2 regions of the Microbacterium sulfonylureivorans genome follow, and region 1 is predicted to be linked to the other one. Evidence: predicted binding sites of a transcription regulator. Region 1 holds the regulator's gene; the other holds the start of a gene.

The links. Region 1 encodes LexA, which represses DNA repair genes until DNA is damaged. Its sites were predicted from a motif close to TCGAACANNTGTTCGA; they were not measured.
Region 2: a site for LexA is predicted at 1,585-1,600, ahead of EER34_RS14640 (HNH endonuclease signature motif containing protein). Genes of this name have one in related genera too.

The regions. Positions count from the first base shown of each region.
Region 1 covers NZ_RJAD01000001.1:32,929-36,343, reverse strand. Annotated here, with positions in the region: gene EER34_RS00190 (hypothetical protein) at 1-923, opposite strand, end outside; gene lexA (transcriptional repressor LexA) at 982-1,662, opposite strand; gene EER34_RS00180 (LysM peptidoglycan-binding domain-containing protein) at 1,933-2,322, shown strand; gene EER34_RS00175 (histidinol-phosphate transaminase) at 2,380-3,415, shown strand, end outside.
Region 2 covers NZ_RJAD01000003.1:243,527-246,941, forward strand. Annotated here, with positions in the region: gene EER34_RS14640 (HNH endonuclease signature motif containing protein) at 278-1,573, opposite strand; gene EER34_RS14645 (glycosyl hydrolase family 28-related protein) at 2,090-3,415, opposite strand, start outside.

The DNA.
Region 1 (3,415 bases):
AGGTCGGTCGCGACGATCTGCATCGCGGTGTTGCCGATGGACAGCGTCGCGGCGAGGGCTCCGGCCCCGATCGCGATGCCGAGACCTGTGCCGAGCACGGCGACGCTGCGGCGACGTGCGATGGCGATGCCGAGCCCGAACAGCACGAGGGTGATGACGGGCAGCCACCATCCGAGCGTCGTGGCCAGGGCGTATCCGGTGCGGATGAGCGCGAGGTTCTCTCCCGTGCCGATGATGACGACGTGGTCGATCGCGGGGATGAGCTGCGCCGCGCTGACCCCTCGGTCCGTGAGGCGCTGCTTGACGGTCTCGACGATGGCGCCGAGCTGGATGCCGACACCGTCGTCGGTGCGGACGACGAGGCCGCCGCCGTCGGAGGTGGCCGCGGTCGTGAGCGCCCGGTGCGCGGCGCGCGTGGCGGTCGCCCAGACATCGGAGAAGGCATCCGACTCGACGACGCGCGTCACCGCCTGGTGGACCAGGTTCTCGAGGCCGTCCGCGGCGGGCGCCTCCAGCATCTGGAGCACCTGCGCGGCGCGCGGCGGCATGCCGTCGATGTCGGCCAGCCCCCCGAACAGGGAAGACGTGAGCTCGTGGAAGTCGACCTGCGCGGTGACGGCGTCCATCGTCTCGTCGATGACGAGCGCCTGGACGGCGGGGTCGTCGACCAGCGGTGCGAGGGTGGCGACGAACGCGTCCTCCTCGACCAGCTGGACGCGCGCCCACGCGCTGACGATGGAGACCGGCACGAGGATGGCGGCGACCACGATGCAGATGGCGGACACGGCCGTGCGCCATCGGCCTCCGGCGGGGCGGGAGCGCGGTGCGGGTGCAGCCTCCGCGGCGAGACGGGCGTTCTCGGACTCCAGCTCGCGGACGCGGTCTGCGAGCGCCTGGGCGTCCGCCGTGTCGATGTCGCTCATGCCGCCCATTCTGGCGGACGGCGACGACGTTGCGGGAAGTTTCACCCGCGAGGGGTGATCAGACGGCGCGGAGGACGGCGACGACCTTGCCGAGCACGACGGCCTCGTCGCCGAGGATCGGCTCGAACGCGGAGTTGCGGGGGAGGAGCCAGGTGTGGCCGTCGCGCTGGCGGAATGTCTTCACCGTCGCCTCGCCGTCCAGCATCGCGGCCACGATCTCGCCGTTGTCGGCGGTCGCCTGCGAGCGGACGACGACCCAGTCGCCGTCGCAGATCGCGGCGTCGATCATGGACTCGCCCGACACCTTCAGCATGAACAGGTCGCCCTTGCCGACGAGCTGACGGGGGAGCGGGAAGATCTCTTCGACCTGCTGCTCGGCGGTGATCGGAACGCCGGCGGCGATGCGCCCGACGAGTGGGACCAGAGCCGCGTCGCCGACGGAGGGCGCCGTGTCGGCGGGGTTCTCGGTCGCGGTGCCCGGCAGGTCGATGAGGACCTCCATCGCGCGGGTCTTGCCGGCGTCACGCCGGAGGTAGCCGCTCAGCTCCAGCTGGTTGAGCTGGTGCGTCACGCTCGACAGGGACTTGAGCCCGACGGCGTCGCCGATCTCACGCATGCTCGGCGGATAGCCATGGCGGGCGATCGACCGCTGGATGACCTCGAGGATCGCCAGCTGCTTGTCGCTCAGGCTCTTGCGCCGCCGCGTCTGCGGCCTGTCGCGCCCGGTGGCGTCGCTCATGTCCGGCTCCTGTCTCGCTGCGCTCGGGCTCTCGAGAGTGCAGCGGTCTTCGAATGTCGGAGGCCCGTGGTGGGGTTCTCGTATCGAAACCGTATCCGGATTCGGTGCTCTCGGGGAACACCGCGACCGCGTGTCGCGTTCGAGAGATCGTCTCCCGAAACGTCCCTTGACATCGCCATAGTTCGAAGATAACTTCGGTACAGAGATTCGCATCCCCCACTCCCGGCCGAGCGGCGGGTGCGAATCTCTCCCCAGCAGGAGGAGCAGATCATGACCGCGATCGGCATCACGACACCCGCACTGACGGGCGCATCCTTCCGGAGCGCCGCGCGTCCGGCGACGCGACTGCGGCTGACGGTGCGCGGTCGCCGCGTGCTGGCGGTCCTCGCCGCGCTGCCCGCCGCGCTGGCCGTCTGCTTCGCGATGATCTCGGGCGGCTCCGCACTCGCGTCGCGCGACGCCGGAGCCCCGATCGAGTCCTTCACGACGATCACGGTCTCGTCGGGCGACACGCTGTGGTCGATCGCGGAGGCGGTCGCGCCCGCAGCCGATCCCCGCGACGTGGTCGATGCGCTCGTGCGTCTCAACGCACTCGACAGCGTCTCCCTGCAGGCCGGACAGAGCCTGGCGATCCCGGCGGAGTACCACACCGCTCCCTGAGTCGGCCTCGCGCCGCGCGTCGACACACCGCCGATCCGCCCGTGCTGCGCCTCTACCATGGGAGAGGTGAGTCCACGCCTCGAAGACCTCCCCCTGCGCGACGACCTCCGCGGAATGACGCCGTACGGCGCTCCGCAGGCTCCGCTCCCCGTCGCGCTCAACGTCAACGAGAACACGCATCCGGTGCCGCAAGTCGTCGCCGACGACATCATGGACTCGATCGCGCTCGCGCTCCGCGACGTCAACCGGTATCCCGACCGCGAGTTCACGGCCCTTCGCGAGGGCTTCGCCGAGTACCTCGGTCACGGGCTGACGCGCGACCAGATCTGGGCCGCGAACGGCTCGAACGAAGTGCTCCAGCACGTCCTGCAGGCGTTCGCCGGGCCGGGGCGCACCGCGTTCGGCTTCGGGCCGACCTATTCGATGTACCCGCTGCTCACCCGGGCGACCGGGGCCGGGTGGGTGGCCGGCTCGCGCGCGGCCGACTACACCGTCGATGCGGCGGACGCGGCATCCCAGATCGCGGATGCCTCACCCGACGTCGTCTTCCTGTGCGCGCCCAACAACCCGACGGGCACGCCGCTCGGCCTCGACGTGATCGAGGCCGCCTATGACGCGACCGACGGGATCGTCGTCGTCGACGAGGCGTACTTCGAGTTCGCTCCGCGCGACGAGCGCTCCGCCCTCACGCTGCTCCCCGGGCGCGAGCGCCTCGTGGTGTCGCGGACGATGAGCAAGGCGTTCGCGTTCGCGGGCGCGCGCGTCGGCTATCTCGCGGCCGACCCCGCCCTCGTCGACGCCCTCCGGCTGGTACGACTGCCGTACCACCTGAGTGCCCTGACGCAGGCCGCGGCATCCGCTGCCCTTCGTCACGCTCCGACGATGCTGCGCATGGTCGACGAGATCGTCGCGCAGCGCGACCGCATCTCGGCGACGGTCGAGGCGCTCGGCTTCACGCCCCACGAGTCGTGGACCAACTTCGTGCTCTTCGGCGGCGTCGACGATCCGGCGGCCACCTGGCGCGGGCTCTACGACCGCGGTGTGCTGATCCGCGATGTCGGGATCCCGCATCACCTCCGCGTGACCGCGGGCA
Region 2 (3,415 bases), on a different contig from region 1:
TCACTCCCAGCCGGATCGACACCCGGCTCGATCACTCCCAGCCGGATCGACACCCGGCTCGATCACTCCCCGCGTCGATCACTCCCAGCCGCGTCGATCACTCCCAGCCGGATCGACACCCGGCTCGATCACTCCCCGCGTCGATCACTCCCAGCCGCATCGACACCCGGCTCGATCACTCCCCGCGTCGATCACTCCCAGCCGGATCGATACCCGAGCAGATCTGTCCCGCGTCGATCCGTCCCCGGGTGGATGGCCGTCCCCCGGACGTGATCCGTCAGCACGGTGGGTCGGCACCGCCATGGACAGCAGGCCGGAACGTGGGCACGCGCCGTTCGGGCTCGACGCGGTATCGGCGACCGCTGGGAGACGTCCATTCGAGCGCACCACCGCTCTCGTCGATCTGGCGCACGGCCCAGCCGCCATGGTGCTTCACGATGTGATGCCCCTTGCAGATCGGCGCGAGATTCTCGAGTGAGGTCGATCCGCCGTGCTCCCACGCGATCGTGTGATCGATCTCGCACCGGGAGGCCGGCATCCCGCATCCGGGAGCCATGCACCGGTCTGCGCGCCATTTCACGATCTTGCGCAGCCCCGGTGGCGGCCGGTACTGGTCGCGGCCGACGGACAGCACCGCCCCGGTCTCGGGATGGGTCAGGATGCGCATCCAGCCGTCCGCGCCGGCGCAGAGGTCTCGTGCCGTCCTGAGCGGGATAGGTCCGACGCCTTCGACGACCGGCGGTTCCGCACCGGCGGCGACGTGATCGAGCAGCGCCAGTGCGGGCACCGTCACGGCGACAGACGCCCTGATGCCGCGCGCCACCGCAGGGACAGCCGTCGTCTCGCCCTCGACCAGCAGGTCTCCCAGCACATCCGCCCGGATCTGATCCAGCGAGCGCGCCTCGTCGTCTGTCGCTGCGATCGCCTTCGCCATCGCGGTCACTCGGGAGTGGATCGCCCGGGCCTCGACGGCGGGGAGGAACGCAGACAGCCACGCCATCCCGTCGTCGGCCGGATCGACGATCACGCGCCGCTTCTCGAGCGCAGCCTCATGGCGCTCGTCGAGCGTCTCCGACCGCACGGTCTCGATCAGCTTCCGCAGAGACCGCCGAAACGGACCGACCGACTCAGACTCGGCCAGTTCGACCGCGCGGGGAACGATCCGGTCCGCGAACTCGGGCTCGACTCCGATCATCGCGTCGACGAAGATCGCCGCGTGCCGCTCCGTCGTGCGCGCACCGCTCAACGCGGCAAGCATCTGCGGATACCGATGCACGAGGGACTCCGCGCGCGAGATGAGCTCGCCGGCCGCGTGCTCGGTCACCCGCAGCGCTGCCGCGAGCTCGAGGCGCACTCCCCGCTCGACGATCTCGCGCGCGCCCGCGCCCCGACCGAACGCATCGGCGAGCGCCTCGCGCCGCATCGCATCGACCCGTTCCAATTGCTGGGCGGCGAAGACGGACATCATCGACGCGACCTCCACCACGAGATCGACCGCGTCCGGCACATCGCACTCGACGAAGTCGACCCACTCGCCCGGCGCGTCCGGCGCGTGCTCGGGATGGTGGTTCATAGTCTCGAGATTAGAACATACCTCCGACATTGATCCTGCTCGGGCGCCGTCGCGATGATCTATTCGTCGGCACACGCGGATCGGCATCCCGGTGCGCGGAGCACACGCAGCCGGTGCGCGGAGCACACCGAGCCGCGCCGACGCCCGTCCACCCGAGCCCGAGCCCCGCTGACGGCCCGTCCACCCGAGCCCCACCGACGCCCGTACACCCGAGCCCCGCCGACGGCCCTTCCTCCCGAGCCCCGCCGACGCCCGTCCCCCCGAGCCCGAGCCCCGCCGACGCCCCGTCCCCCCGAGCCGCGGCAGGCGCTCCACCCGAACCCGAACCCGAACCCGAACCCGAACCCGAACCCGAACCCGACCCGAACCCGAACCCACCCCCACCCCCACCCCAGAAACTCCCACCCCCGCGAACGCGCACCCCGAGACGCCCACCCCCAGGATGCCCGCCCCCGAGAACGCCGGATGCCGCGCCCCGGCCAGGACGCGGCATCCGCTCGCTCACTCAGCCGGGCGTCACGGCTGCACCCATGGCGAGGGCGCCGGCGGCACGACCACGGGCGGCCGGTCGTCGCAGGTGATCGTGTTCGGAAGCTGCCACGCGCCGGCCCACGGACCGGTCGTGCCGCCGCCGTCGTTGCCGCCGAGGTCGGTCACCGAGAACTCCGATCCCGCAGGCGTGAAGTGGAACGTTCCGCAGTTGTTGATGCCCACCGCCCCGACGTTCCGGGCGTCGACGTTCTCGAACGACGCACCACCGGCGATCCGGGCACTCAGCACCGACGTGCCCGTGCCGTCGATCCGGACGTCGGCGAACGACACGTCGGACAGCGAGTACAGGTCCTTCACGCCCCACTCCGACACGAGCATGATCGCGTTGTAGGTGCTGTCGAGGTAGTGGTCGCCGGTCACGCGGATGCCGGAGATCGAGCCGTCGAGGGCGTAGATCCAGAGCGATCCGAGCCCGATGTTCCAGTTGAGCTCGCGCGTGCCGGCGCGAGCGGTCGTGTTGTCCTGGAAGGTCAGCGTGCCCGCGAACGGATGGGCTCCGAACCGCGACCCCGCGTGCAGCGCGCTGCCCTCGCGGATGGTGTCGGCCACCAGGTTGCCCGACACCGTGATGTCGGTGCCGCCGTAGATCGCGATGCCGTTCGCGAGCGTGGGCGTCTGCACGGTGTTGTGGTCGAACACGTTGCCCGCGTTGGTCGGCGTCGTGCCGCCCTTCGACTCCGCCCACATGGCGAGGCCGTCGTCTCCGCTGTTGCGCACGAAGTTGTTGCGCGCGACCGAGTCGGTGACCCCGAGGTGGAAGTTCAGCGCGTCGGCGATCTGGTCGACGATGATGTTGTCCTCGACCACGACATCGGACATCGGCCCGTCGAACCACATCCCGACCTTGGTGTGCTGGATGTGGAGGCCCGAGAAGGACGAGTCGTGGAAGGCGCCGCCGATCCCGTTGACCTGGTCGGTGTCGATGCGCTCGCGCACGTCTCCCTCGATCGCGAAGCCCGACAGGTGCACGTCGCGGCTGCCGCCGGCCGAGGCATCCTTTCCGTAGAAGCCGACTCCGGTGTGCGTGGATCCGTCCGCCGAGGGCTCGTCGAGAGCGACCTCGGATCCCTTGATCTTCGTGTACCAGTGACCGGCACCGCGGATGGTCACGTCGTCGACGATGATGTGGCGGTCGACGCGGAACGTGCCCGGCGGCACGTACACGATCAGCCCGGCCTTCTTCGCGAACGCGATCGCCCGGTCGAACGCGTTCGCCGAGTCTCGACGCCCGGTGGGGTCGGCGCCGAACGCCAGCACGTTCGACGCGGCGAGTGTGACGTACGGCCTTCC